2 regions of the Parafrigoribacterium soli genome follow, and region 2 is predicted to be linked to the other one. Evidence: predicted binding sites of a transcription regulator. Region 2 holds the regulator's gene; the other holds the start of a gene.
The links. Region 2 encodes HrcA, which represses chaperone genes, less so after heat shock. Its sites were predicted from a motif close to TTNGCACTCGNNNNNNNCGAGTGCNAA; they were not measured.

Region 1 (5,710 bases), on a different contig from region 2:
AGGCCGCTGGCTGCCACGAGTGCCTCGCCGAGGCGATGGCGCGCGTCACCCCGCAGGGCGATGAGTCGCCAGGGGCGGAGAGCGGCGTGGTCCGCCGCCCCGGCTGCCGCCGTGATGAGCGGCAGCAGCTGTTCGTCGGTCGGGGAATCGGTGGTCACCCTCGGCCTGGACCGGCGGCGGAGGATCGCGTCGTGCGCGCTCACCCTGAGGTCAGTCTTCTTTGAAGTTGAGCGAGAGGGAGTTCATGCAGAAGCGCGCGCCCGTCGGGGTCTGCGGTGCGTCGTCGAAGAGGTGCCCGAGGTGGCCGCCGCAGTTGGCGCAGCGCGCCTCCGTGCGGGTCATGCCGAGGCTCGTGTCGGTGAGGAGCTCCACGGCGTCGGGGTTGATCGACTCGTAGAAGCTCGGCCAGCCGCATCCGGCGTCGAACTTGGTTCCGCTCTGGAACAGTTCGGCTCCGCAGCCGGCACAGGTGTAGACACCCTGCCGGTTCTCGTCGAGCAGCGCGCCAGACCAGGGGCGCTCGGTTGCGGCCTCGCGCAGCACCGCGTACTGCTCCGGCGAGAGCTCGGACTTCCACTGCTCGTTGGTCTTCTGAACGTCGGGGGTCTTCTGGGTGCCAGGCGTGCTGGTCATGGTTTCTTCCTCTCAGGAATACGTCTTACGCACCATTAAACTCGCGACCAGGCGCGAATGTTCCACCGGGCTCCCGTTCCGGGTCGAACTATGACGAAACTCGCAGCGCGGCGTGGAGGTCGACACGGTGAGGAACACCGCAGAGTGGTACCGCGGCTTCGCCGAGGGCGAGGCTCGCGGCCGCTCCGCCGTCTACGAGGCCTGGGCATCCGGCATCGCCGACGACCCGGAGCTGCTCGCCCTCATCGAGCGACTGCCCGAGACCACGCGCCAGCCGAGTCTCGTCTTCGCGGTCGCGCGCCTGCTCGGCGCACCTGAGGGCGGCTTCGTCGCCTTCAAACAGTGGATGCTCGGCAACTGGGCCCGCGTGCGACCCCAGGTCGCCTCCCACCTCAATCAGACCAACGAACCCGGGCGCTGCGCGTCCCTCCTGCCCGCGCTCGCCGCGCTGCCGGGCGCGCTCGCCCTGCTCGAGATCGGCGCGAGCGGCGGACTCTGCCTCTACCCCGATCGCTACAGCTATCTCTACGACGATGGCACGCGCATCGACCCGGCCGACGGCTCGAGCACCGTGCTGCTGCGCTGCGCGACGAACGGGCACGTTCCGTTGCCTCCGCAGGCGCCCGAGGTTGTCTGGCGCGCGGGCATCGACCTCGCCCCACTCGACGTCACCGATGCGGATGACCGCCGCTGGCTGGAGACGCTCGCCTGGCCGGAGGAGCACGAGCGCCGCGAGCGCATCCGGGCCGCCATGGACATCGCCAGGCGAGACGCGCCGCTGCTGGTCAAGGGGCAGGCGACGGATGCCCTGGTCGGGCTGGCAGCGCAGGCTCCGGCCGGCGCCCCCCTCGTCGTCATCACGAGCGGAGTGCTCGTCTACCTTCCCTTTCTCGAGCGCCAGCGCTTCATCGCCGCGGTGCGCGAACTCTGCGCGGCCTCGGGCGCGCACTGGCTCTCGCTGGAGGGGATCGACGTGCTCCCGCGCGTGAAAGAAGCCCTGCCGCAGGGTGACGGGCGTTTCGTGCTCGCGCTGGACGAGCATCCGCTGGCCTGGAGCGGACCCCACGGCCAGAGCCTCGACTGGCTGCCGGGCTGAACCGAGCCTGCGCGACCGCGGCGAGTTGCGCGACCGGCCACGCTCGTGCGGGCTTCGCGCAGAAACCCGGGCCTAGGATGTGCGTGAACTAACGTCAGCGCACGGTGCGGAAGGAGCGGGGTGGCAGCCAACGCGGAGTCGACCGGACCCCTCCGGGGCCAGACGCCGCCGACCCTCGCCGAGCGCGAACAGCGCATCCTCGCCTTCGAACGCCAGTGGTGGAAGCACGCAGGGGCGAAGGAGGAGGCCATCCGCTCCGAGTTCGGCCTTTCCGTCGCCCGGTACTATCAAGTGCTGAACGCCTTGCTCGATTCGCCCGCCGCTCTCGTGAGCGACCCCATGCTGGTGAAGCGCTTGAGGCGACTGAGAGACGCGCGAACCTCCGCGCGCTCGGCCCGTGTCATCGGAGACGCGGCACCCGGCAACGGTCGGAGCAAGTGACCATTCACGCGGCAGCAGTCGTGACCCCCCAGAACTGAGCGACCGAGAGAGTTATGGCGAATTACCCGAAAGATCGATTCGACTCTGTGCCCGATGACCTGCTTCGGGTCGGCGCGCATCGGGCTCCCGCCAGGAACGGCCGTGGCTGGATCGCCTTCGGTTGGGCGGCGGTGGCAACCCTCGTGCTCATCGTGGCGGGCCTATACGCGCTGTCCACCCTGACTCCGGGCCGCATCCACCTGCCATTCGAGGCGCAGAGCGCATCACCCAGCGCGTCAGCCACACCGAAGGCGGCCGCGACGGCCGCTCCCAAGCTCGACCCGACCGTGCCGATCACGGTGCTCAACGGAACGACTACCCAGGGCCTCGCGACCAAGGTCGGCGACTACCTCGTGGCTCAGGGCTGGACCGGTGCGGGCCCGCTCGGAACCCGCGCCAACGCCTCGGAGAGCACGATCGCGAAGACGGTCGTCTATTACAAGGACGCCGCGGATGAGGGTGCGGCCCGCGCGCTCGTGAAGACGCTCGCGGTCGGCGAGATCCGCCTCAGCACCGACTTCAATGACCGCATCACGGTCGTGCTCGGATCCGACTACAAGCCCCAGTCCTAGCTCTTTCGGGGCGCGCCACCCGTCAAGCACGGCCCGGCGGCTCGCCGCCGTTAGTCTTCTGCCCATGGGCAATCGGCGCGCAGTGACGACTCGGGTTGTGCGCGGCGCGAAGCCGACCAGCCTCGTGGTGCTGGTGGCGCTCCTCGCGTTCGCGGCATCCGGATGCGCGTCGGAATCACCGAAACCGAAGCCCACCACCTCGCCCGGGTACAGCTCGAGCTACACGCCGCCGCCGGCCACCGCGCTCGCCCCGCTGCGTGGTACCTCCGTCAGCGTCGGCTCGCTCAAGAACGCCTCGATCGCGGCCAAGATCGACAATCATCCGGATGCGCGCCCCCAGGTGGGACTCGAGCACACCGACCTGCTGTTCGAAGAGCTCGTCGAAGGCGGGCTCACGCGCTACGTCGCCGTCTGGCAGTCCGACATTCCGGAGCTGCTCGGTCCGGTGCGCTCCATCCGGCCGATGGATCCCAACATCATCTCGCCGCTCGGCGGCATCGTCTGCTACTCCGGCGGGCAGCAGCGCTTCGTCAACCTGATGCGCCAGACTCCCGTCTACAACGCGATCCACGGGCAGCCCGACACGGCGTCCACCTTCTTTCGCACCAAAGACAAGGCCGCACCGCACAACGTGCTCGTGAAGGCGCGCGAGCTGCTCGCCCAGCACAAGGATCTCGCCGCCCCGGCGCAGCAGTTCGCGTACTCGCTCGACGTGCCGTCGGCGACGGCGACCAAGGATGGCGCCCCCACCGCCACGCTCTCCTATAAGTTTTCGAACCTCATCTCGGGTTCCTGGTCCTACGACGCGGGCAAGAAGCACTTGCTGCGCACGCAGGCGGGCAAGGCCGACCTGGACGCGACCGGCACGCAGCTCTCGGCGACCAACGTGGTCGTGCTTCGGGTGGCCGTGACCAACGACACCAACGTGCCGCGCACCGAGATGATCGGCGGCGGAGAGGCCTGGGTTTCGACCGGCGGAGGCACCTCGCACGCCACCTGGTCGAAGGGCTCGCCGACCGATCCGATCCACCTTGTGGACGACCAGGGCGTCACGATTCGACTGGCTCCGGGCAACACCTGGATCGAACTCGTGCCCCACGCCGGTGCGGTGCAGATCACGGCGCCCGCCGCATCCTGAGCGCTCGCTCCGTTCACTTGCACTCTCAGGGGTAGAGTGCCAGAATCTATTAGCACTCCTATGTTGTGAGTGCCAAAGCTGTTGCAATTTCCTGACGTCCGGGAGGGACGAGAAACACACATGGCAAAGATCATTGCTTTCAACGAAGAGGCCCGTCGCGGCCTCGAGCGCGGCCTGAACATCCTGGCCGATGCAGTCAAGGTGACGCTTGGCCCACGCGGCCGCAACGTCGTGCTTGAGAAGAAGTGGGGCGCCCCCACCATCACGAACGACGGTGTGTCGATCGCCAAGGAGATCGAGCTCGACGACCCGTACGAGAAGATCGGCGCCGAGCTCGTCAAGGAGGTCGCAAAGAAGACGGATGACGTCGCAGGCGACGGAACGACCACCTCGGTCGTGCTCGCCCAGGCTCTGGTTCGCGAAGGCCTGCGCAACGTCGCGGCCGGTGCCGACCCGATCAGCCTCAAGCGCGGCATCGAGAAGGCCGTAGCCGAGGTCATCGCCGCACTGGTTGCCGGTGCCAAGGACATCGAGACCAAGGAAGAGATCGCGGCTACCGCATCCATCTCTGCCGGCGACACCGAGATCGGCGCGCTGATCGCCGAGGCGATCGACAAGGTCGGCAAGGAGGGTGTCGTCACCGTTGAGGAGTCGAACACGTTCGGCACCGAGCTCGAGCTGACCGAGGGCATGCGCTTCGACAAGGGCTTCCTGTCGGCGTACTTCGTGACCGACCCCGAGCGCCAGGAAGCGGTCTTCGAAGACCCGTACATCCTGATCGTCAACTCGAAGATCTCGAACATCAAGGACCTGCTGCCGATCGTTGACAAGGTCATCCAGTCGGGCAAGCAGCTCCTCATCATTGCTGAGGATGTGGATGGCGAGGCTCTCGCTACCCTCGTCGTCAACAAGATCCGCGGCATCTTCAAGTCCGTTGCCGTCAAGGCTCCGGGCTTCGGTGACCGTCGCAAGGCCCAGCTGCAGGACATCGCCATCCTCACCGGTGGCCAGGTCATCTCCGAGGAGGTCGGTCTCAAGCTCGAGAACGCCACCCTCGACCTGCTCGGCCGCGCCCGCAAGGTTGTCGTGACCAAGGACGAGACCACGATCATCGAGGGCATCGGCGACGCCGACGCCATCGCCGGTCGGGTCAAGCAGATCCGTGCCGAGATCGAGAACACCGATTCCGACTACGACCGCGAGAAGCTGCAGGAGCGCCTGGCCAAGCTGGCCGGTGGCGTTGCAGTCATCAAGGCCGGTGCCGCGACCGAGGTCGAGCTCAAGGAGCGCAAGCACCGCATCGAGGATGCAGTGCGCAACGCGAAGGCCGCCGTTGAAGAGGGCATCGTCGCCGGTGGTGGTGTCGCGCTCATCCAGGCCGGCAAGGTCGCCTTCGAGGGCGCATCGGTCACCGGTCTCACCGGTGACGAGGCAACGGGCGCGAACATCGTGCGCGTGGCCATCGACGCCCCGCTCAAGCAGATTGCCCTCAACGCGGGTCTCGAGCCCGGCGTTGTCGTCGACAAGGTGCGCAACCTGCCTGCTGGCCAGGGTCTCAACGCGGCAACCGGCGAATACGTCGACATGCTCGCTGCGGGCATCAACGACCCGGTGAAGGTGACCCGCTCGGCGCTGCTGAACGCGGCATCCATCGCGGGCCTGTTCCTCACCACCGAGGCCGTCGTGGCCGACAAGCCGGAGAAGTCTGCGGCTCCGGCCGGCGACCCCACCGGTGGCATGGACTTCTAAGTCCGTCGTACTGACGAGCGGGGCGCCTCCTTCGGGAGGCGC
Region 2 (8,315 bases):
GGAGAAGCCCGCGAGGATGTCGCGCTGCATGCCGAACATCTCCTTCTCTTCCTCCGGCTCGGCGTGATCGAATCCGAGCAGGTGAAGGATGCCGTGGGTCGTCAGCAGGAGCAGTTCGTCGAGCGTCGAGTGCCCGGCCTCCTCGGCCTGGGCGATCGCCACCTGCGGGCAGAGCACGATGTCACCGAGGAGTCCGGCGGGGCTCAGCGCGTCTTCGGTGCCGGGGCGAAGCTCGTCCATGGGAAAGCTGAGCACATCCGTGGGGCCCGGCTCGTCCATCCACTGCACGTGGAGCTGTTCCATGGCCGCCTCGTCGACGAGCACGATCGCGAGTTCGGCATCCGGATGCACGTGGAGCTGATCGAGCGCGAAGATGGCCAGCCGCTGCAGAGCGGCCTCGTCCACCGGAACCGAAGACTCGTTGTTGACCTCGACGCTCATGCCGTCGGACCCTCCTGGTTGCGGCGCTGCTCGCGCTCGAAGCGCTTCGCCTGACGTTCCGCATCGTACTTCGTGTAGGCGTCGACGATCTGGCCGACGAGGTTGTGGCGAACGACGTCGTCGCTCGTGAGCCTGGAGAAGTGGATCTCGTCGACGCCGCCGAGCACGCTCGTCACGAGTTGAAGTCCGCTCGCGCCCGCGGGCAGGTCGATCTGGGTGATGTCGCCGGTGACGACCATCTTCGAGCCGAATCCGAGCCTCGTGAGGAACATCTTCATCTGCTCGGGCGACGTGTTCTGCGCCTCGTCGAGCACGATGAACGCGTCGTTGAGCGTGCGACCGCGCATGTAGGCGAGCGGCGCGACCTCGATCGTTCCCGTCGCCAGGAGCTTCGGCACGACCTCCGGGTCCATCATTTCGCCGAGCGCGTCGTAGAGCGGACGGAGGTACGGGTCGATCTTGTCGGTGAGGGTGCCCGGCAGGTAGCCGAGCCGCTCCCCTGCCTCGACCGCGGGGCGCGTGAGGATGATGCGGTTGACCTCTTTGCGCTGGAGCGCCTGCACGGCCTTGGCCATCGCGAGGTAGGTCTTGCCGGTTCCCGCCGGGCCGATGCCAAACACGATGGTGTTCTGGTCGATCGCGTCGACGTAGTCCTTCTGCCCGAGGGTCTTCGGGCGGATGCTCTTGCCACGGCTCGTGAGGATCGCCTGGCTCAGCAGCTCCGCCGGGCTCGCTCGCGGGTCGTTCCGCAGGATCTTGGCGGACTCGGCCACGCTACGCTCGTCGACGTCTCGCTCTCCGGCGACCCCGTCCCCGCGGATCATGGTCACCAGCTCCTCGACGAGTCTCACTGCCGAGCGCACCTGTTCGGCGTCCCCGGCGAGCGTGATCTCGTTGCCCCGCACCGCAACCTCGACGAGCGGGAACTGCCGCTCGATCACCTTCAGCAGGCGATCATGGGTGCCGAGGAGCCGCACCATCGCCACGTCTTCGACCCGCAACTGCACCCGCGTCGACGACGTGCTCTGCGCTGCGCCGGTGTCTGCGGTGTCCCGTTCGGGTACTGAACTACTGGGCAAGAGTGCCTTCCTGAAGAGTTCCGCCGAGAACGTGGGCGTGAACGTGAAAAACGGTCTGTCCGGCGCTTTCGCCGGTGTTGAAGACCAAACGGTATTCGCCGCCGGAATGTTCCGCCGCGAGGCTCTGTGCGGTCGCGACCACCTCGGCGAGCAGCGCGGGATCGCCCGCGGCGAGCTCGGCCACGTTGGCATACCGATCGGTCTTCGGCACGACGAGCAGGTGCACCGGGGCCTGCGGGGCGATGTCGCGGAACGAGATGATGCGATCGCTTTCGAAGACGATGTCGGCCGGAATTTCGCGCGCGATGATGCGGGTGAAGATCGACGGGTTCTCGGCTGACATGCACTTAGCTTAAACGACTGGGCTCGAGCGAAGGCGGCCGTTCGCCCTCAGCAGTATTGCGCGACGCACCGCGCTCGCGGTGGCGCTGCTCGATCCTCCTCCCCCAGAACGTTCCGATGAGCACGAGCGCGACTCCGCACCATCCGGTCGGGTCGAGGTGTTCTCTCGCGATGCCGACACCGATGACGGTCGCCCACAGGGGTTCCGTGCCGAGCAACAGGCTCACCCGCGCGGGCGAAGTGCGCCGCACGGCCCACATCTGCACGAAGAACGCGAACACCGTGCAGACCACCACGAGGTAGACGAACAGTGCCCACTGCGCGGCGCTGAGCGTGGCGACATATGACGGCATGGACTGCCTCAGGAACGACGACCCCACGCAGAACAGCAGGGCGCAGGTGCCGAGCTGCACGGTCGTGAGCATGCGCGTGTTGAGCGGCGCACGGCCGCGGTCGCCCTCGGTCAGTCGGTGCATCGTCACGACATGAATGGCCCGGATGACCGCGGCAGCCAGGATCAGCACGTCGCCGACACTGGGCGCCTGGAACGCCCCCACGCCGGCCAGGAGGGCCACCCCGACCACGGCGACAATGGCCGCGACGAAGAAGCTGCCCGGTAGGCGGCGACGAGTCACGATCGATTCGAGGATGGGGGTGAACACGACGGTGAGGCTGATGATCAGGCCCGCATTCGTGGCCGAGGTATGGGCGACGCCGAAGGTCTCGCACGCGAAGACCGCGGCCAGCAGCACGCCGAGAATGACGCCGACGCGCAACTCTCGCCTCGCCTGTCCCGCGGGCGCTCGCACCCTACTGCGCGTCCGCCCCACCCCGACGACGACACCCATGATGACCGCGGCGAGCAGCATGCGCGCGGCGAGGAGCGCGAGCACCGACGACGGACTCACGAGTTCCTTCGTGACGAGGTAGGTCGAGCCCCAGGATGCCGCCACGACGAGCAGGAGAAGGTCGACGCGGAAACGGCTGAGGAGCGAAGTCACTCCCCCATCGTGCGGTCGCGGATAGCTAAGCACAAGGGAGCGATTTCGGGCCTATGGATTAGTTTGGACTAATGGAATTGGGTCAGCTCCGGGCGCTTCGCGAGCTACGGGATCGCGGGAGCATTGCCGCGGTCGCCGCCTCGCTGCACGTCACGCCGTCATCCGTCTCGCAGCAGCTCACCGCCCTGCAGCGCGGCTCGAGCGTGCCGCTCACCAGGCGCGAGGGTCGACGCACCGTGCTCACGGATGCGGGGCTCGCGCTGGCTGCGGCCGCCGTGGGCGTCGAAGTGGCGCTCGCGAAGGCCAGGCAGGCGGTGCGGGACTTCCAGACCGAACCGGCCGGCACCGTCTCAGTCGCGGCGTTCACGAGCGCGGGATCCGCGCTCGTCGCACCGCTGCTCACCGAGTTCGCCGACGCCGATGGAACGCGGCTGGCCCTGAGCGACGAGGATGTCGCCCAGGACGACTTCCCCGCCCTCACCGCGAGGCACGATCTGGTCGTCGCACACCGGCTCGCAGGCAGTGCACCCTGGCCGCAGTCCGTGTCGGTCGAACCGCTGCTGTTCGAACCGCTCGACGTCGCTATCGGCGTCGGGCATCCGCTGTCGGGCCACCGCTCACTGACACCGGAGGACTTGCGGGGCGAAAGCTGGGTGGCCGTGCACGACGGATTTCCCCTCGAGGGCGCGCTCGCCTCCCTGCTTTCCTCGAGCGAGGTGCGGATCGCGCATCGGATCAACGAGTTCTCCACGGCCGCGGCCGTCGTCGCGGCGAGCGGATGCCTCGCGCTCATGCCGCGCTACACACCCGAGCACCACCCTGGCGTCAGACTCATACCGCTGGAGCAACCGCTGCTCGGCCGTCAGATCGACTGCCTTGCCCGTCCGGAAACACTCGAACGCGCGAACGTGCAACTCGTTCTTTCCCGGCTGAGGTCGATGGCGGCGACGCTCACGCAGCGCTGAATCAGTCCGGCGCTCTTACCAGCGGCCGAGTCGCGAGTTGAGCACGGCGATCGCGGCGGGACCCGCGGTGGAGGTGCGCAGCACTGGACCGCCGAGTTTCCAGGCGGATGCCCCTGCCGCGGTCAGTCGCGCCAGCTCGGCATCCGAGATCCCGCCCTCCGGCCCCACCACCAGCACGATGTCGCGTCCGTCGGGTTCGAGGGCACTGAGTGGCTGCTGCGCGGTCGGGTCGAGCACGATCATCCGCGCCTCAGCCGCCAGCGCGCAGAGCACCGCCGTCGAGGCGAGGTCGCCCACCTCGGGAATCCAGGGTCGCAGGGACTGCTTGGTCGCCTCCCGCACGATGGCAGACCACCGCCGGTGACCCTTGGCGACCTTATTGCCCTCCCACTTGACGATCGAACGCTGCGCCGCCCACGGGATAACGCCGTCGACACCGAGCTCAGTTGCCTGCTGCACGGCGTACTCGTCGCGATCGCCCTTCGCGAGCGCCTGGGCGAGCCAGATCGCGGGGCTCGCCGCCGGCGTTTCGGCGACCGTCGCCACCTCGACGACGAATTCGGAGATCTCGGCCGAGACGATCTCCCCGGTCGCGACGAGCCCGGCACCGTTGCCGATCGAGATCGATTCGCCGACCGCCAGGCGACTCACCGTGACCGCGTGCCGCGCCTCGGCGCCCGTCACGGAGACCCGTTCGCCCACGACGGCAGCCACCAGCTCGTCGCTCAGATAGAAGTGCGCCACGTCTCAACTCTCCCAGATCTCGCCCCGCCCAGAAGCACCTCTCCGGTCCCCTGATTTCGGAAATTCAGGACATTGGTCGCGCCGCGACGCTTTCGCCCCTACAGTGACGGCGCGGAAGCGCAGCCACTCGCGCCATAGTCCTGAATTTCCGAAAGGGCCAGGCGAAGGCGGGAGCCGGTGCGTCAGATGTTGAGGAAGCGGTCGCGCAGCTTCTGGAAGAGGCCCTGCTGGAAGTGGGTCAGCGTGGGAGCGGCCTGCTTGCGGGAGCCGGCGAACTGCTTGATCAACTCCTGCTCCTTGCCGCTGAGCTTCGTCGGTGTCGTCACCTGCACGCCGATCTTGAGGTCGCCGCGGCCGTTGCCACGCAGGCGCGTGACGCCCCGATCCTTCACCGTGATCACCTCGGCGCTCTGCGTGCCGGGCTTGATCTCGACCGAGACCTCGCCGTCGAGCGTCTTGAGCGTGGTCTTGGTGCCGAGGATCGCATCCGTCATCTGCACCTCGAGCGTCGCCAACAGGTCGTCGCCATTGCGGCTGAAGACATCGTGGTGGCGCACCTTGATCTCCAGGTAGAGGTCGCCGTTGGGGCCACCCGCCGGGCCGACCTCGCCCTGCGAGGGCATCTGGAGGCGAAGTCCGGTGTCCACGCCGGCGGGGATGTCGACGGGGATGGTGCGGCGGGCGCGCACGCGGCCCTGGCCCTGGCAGGTGGGGCACGGGTTCGGGATGACGGTGCCGTAGCCGCGGCAGGTGCCGCAGGGGCTCGAGGTCATGACGTTTCCGAGGAGGCTTCGAACGGTGCGCTGGATCTGGCCAGTGCCCTGGCAGATGTCGCAGGTGACGGGCTGCGTGCCGGGCGCGCAGCACGAGCCGCCACAGGTCTCACACAGCACGGCCGTGTCGACCTCGACGTCCCGGCGGGTGCCGAACACGATGTCGTCGAGGTCGACCTCGACGCGGATGAGGGCGTCCTGTCCGCGCTCACGGCGCGACCGCGGTCCCGACCTTCGGCCGCCGCCCCCGCCGAAGAACGTCTCGAAGATGTCGCCGAAGCCGCCGAAGTTCGCACCTCCACCGAAGCCCGCCTGCGGCCCGAGGTCATACTGCTGGCGCTCGTTCGGATCGGACAGCACGTCGTAGGCGTGCGTGACGAGCTTGAACTTCTCGGATGCCTCCGCGCTCGGGTTCACGTCGGGGTGCAGCTCCCGGGCAAGTCGGCGGTATGCCTTCTTGATCTGCTCGGGGGTCGCGTCCCGCTCGACGCCCAGAACCTCATAGTGGTCTGCCAATGTCATTCCTCAGTCTTGTCGTGTGCGGTCGGCCGGAGCCGGCTCAGTGCAGTGCGGATGCGCGAAGCGACGAGCTAGTCGTCGCCCAGCAGCCGCGAAAGATATCGTGCGACGGCCCTGACCGCCGCAATGTTGTTCGAGTAGTCCATGCGCGTCGGGCCGAGCACCCCGAGCCGCGCGAGGCCATCACCGGTCGAGGTGTATCCGGTGGCCAGCACGGAGGTCTCCGCGAGGCCGAATGATGCGTTCTCGCTGCCGATGCTCACCGAGAATCCGTTCTGGTCCGGCTCCATCTCGCCGAAGAGCCGCAAGAGGGTGACCTGCTCCTCGATCGCCTCGAGCACGGGGTAGATGCTTCCGCTGAAGTCCTCTTCCGTGCGCACGAGGTTCGCGGCCCCCGCCATGAGCAGCCGCTCCTGCCGGTTCGCCAGCACCTGCTCGGCAAGAGCGGACGCGACCTGCTGCACCGTCTCGGCGCGGTCGGTCTCAAACTGGTCGCCGAACGCCGAAAGCTTCTCGACGGCATCGCTGAGCCCGAGGCCCCCGATCGCGGCGTTGAGCCGGGTGCGCAACTCGGCGAGGAACTCGTCATCCAGTTCCTCGCTCACGTCGAGCAGGCGCTGCTCGACCCGGCCGGAGTCAGTGATCAGCACCGTCATCATGCGCGTGGCGGCAAGCCTGACGAGTTCGACATGACGGATGCGCGACCGCGTGAGCGAGGGATACTGCACGAGAGCGACGTGGTGCGTCAGCTGCGAGAGCAGCCGAACCGTGCGGCCGAGCACCTCGTCGAGATCCGCGGACTGGCCGAGGAAGATCTCGATGGCCTGCCGCTGTGCGGGACTGAGCGGTCGCAGGTCAGCAAGCTGGTTGACAAAGACGCGGTACCCCTTATCCGTGGGGATACGGCCGGACGAGGTGTGCGGCGCGGCGATCAGTTCTTCGTCTTCGAGCAACGCCATGTCGTTGCGGATGGTCGCCGCAGACACCCCGAAGGAGTGGCGGTCGACGATCGATTTCGAGCCGACCGGCTCACGGGACGCCACGTAGTCCTGCACGATCACTCGCAGAACCTCGAGGCTGCGATCGGAAACCATGTCGCGTCCTCTCTTCACTGCGCACTGCGGTTGGCACTCAACCACTTCGACTGCTAATTGTATCGCGACACGCGCCCCCGGAGGGCATTGCGTGGCCGTGGCCGTGGGCAGTACCTTATGCATGTGTTGGCACCGCGCCCCAGAATGGGGGCCCGGTCGATGACTCCCAAGTCTCTCCTGCTCCCGGGACGGACCCGCTTACCTGAAAGGCAATGCAGATGACTGACCCAACCCCGCAGCCGGCAGCCCCTCAGCCCGCAGCGCCACTCACCGCCTCAGACGACAAGCTGTGGGCCTCGCTCGCCCACTTCGGCGGCATCCTCTCCATTCTCCCCTCGCTCATCATCTTCCTGGTCTTCAAGGACCGCGGCGCCCTGACCCGTCAGGAGTCGAAGGAGGCGCTGAACTGGCAGATCACCTGGCTCGCGGTTGACATCATTTCCTTCATCATCGGGATGGCCACGATCTGGTTTGGTGTCGGCTTCTTCTTCCTCACCGTCATCCCGTGGATCCTGTACATCGCGAACGTGGTGTTCTCCATCCTCGGCGGCGTGAAGGTCAACAGCGGCGGCGCCTACCGGTACCCGGTCTCCGTGCGGCTCATCAAGTAGCAGGCGTTCGGAAGGGGCGGGAGCGTGGCTCCCGCCCCTTCTTGGTTTAATGGGTCAATGACCGACTCAACGCCACCGACCAACCCCTACCGGGGATCGACACCTCTCAGTGCCGCAGACGAGAAACTGTGGGCGACCCTCGTGCATGTCGGCGGGATCTTCTTTCACATTCTGCCGTCGCTGATCGGCTACCTGATCCTCAAGGAGCGCGGGCCGTTCATCCGGCAGCACACCGCGAGCGCGCTCAACTTCCAGCTGACGCTGATCATCGCCTACATCGTCGGAGCGATCACGACAATCCTGCTCATCGGTGTCGTCATCCTCCTCGCGGCGGTCGTGGCGAACGTCGTGTTCAGCATCCTCGCGGCGATCGCCGCAAACCGTGGCGAGAGCTACGTGTACCCGCTCGCGATCCGGTTCGCCAGCTAGGTCAGCCTGCGAACGACGGCGTCGGCGAGCAGCCTGCCGCGCAGGGTCAGCTCGATCCTTCCGCGAATGGCCGCCGCGCCGTCGATCAGCTCGTCGGCGATGAGACCGGCGACTGCCGCGCGTGCCTCCTGGGGCAGGACGGCGATCGGAAGGCCCTCGCGGATCCGGCTCTGCAGCAGCACGCGCTCGACCCGCCGCGTCTCTGCATCGAGCACCTCGCGGCCGGCACCGGGCGACTCGCCTGCGGCGATGCGTTCGGCGTAGGCAGCGGGATGCTTGACATTCCACCAGCGCACCCCGCCCACGTGGCTGTGCGC

Region 1: a site for HrcA is predicted at 3,969-3,995, ahead of groL (chaperonin GroEL). Genes of this name have one in related genera too.

What each region holds. Positions count from the first base shown of each region.
Region 1 covers NZ_JBELNZ010000001.1:684,179-689,888, reverse strand. Annotated here, with positions in the region: gene ABUA37_RS03365 (nitroreductase family protein) at 1-203, opposite strand, end outside; gene msrB (peptide-methionine (R)-S-oxide reductase MsrB) at 211-633, opposite strand; gene ABUA37_RS03355 (DUF2332 domain-containing protein) at 761-1,729, shown strand; gene ABUA37_RS03350 (DUF3263 domain-containing protein) at 1,850-2,170, shown strand; gene ABUA37_RS03345 (LytR C-terminal domain-containing protein) at 2,257-2,781, shown strand; gene ABUA37_RS03340 (DUF3048 domain-containing protein) at 2,846-3,919, shown strand; gene groL (chaperonin GroEL) at 4,040-5,668, shown strand.
Region 2 covers NZ_JBELNZ010000005.1:23,957-32,271, forward strand. Annotated here, with positions in the region: gene ybeY (rRNA maturation RNase YbeY) at 1-441, opposite strand, end outside; gene ABUA37_RS14285 (PhoH family protein) at 438-1,421, opposite strand; gene ABUA37_RS14290 (histidine triad nucleotide-binding protein) at 1,510-1,863, opposite strand; gene ABUA37_RS14295 (DMT family transporter) at 1,868-2,863, opposite strand; gene ABUA37_RS14300 (LysR family transcriptional regulator) at 2,935-3,828, shown strand; gene ABUA37_RS14305 (16S rRNA (uracil(1498)-N(3))-methyltransferase) at 3,844-4,572, opposite strand; gene dnaJ (molecular chaperone DnaJ) at 4,755-5,861, opposite strand; gene hrcA (heat-inducible transcriptional repressor HrcA) at 5,936-6,958, opposite strand; gene ABUA37_RS14320 (DUF4870 domain-containing protein) at 7,177-7,569, shown strand; gene ABUA37_RS14325 (DUF4870 domain-containing protein) at 7,627-7,998, shown strand; gene hemW (radical SAM family heme chaperone HemW) at 7,995-8,315, opposite strand, start outside.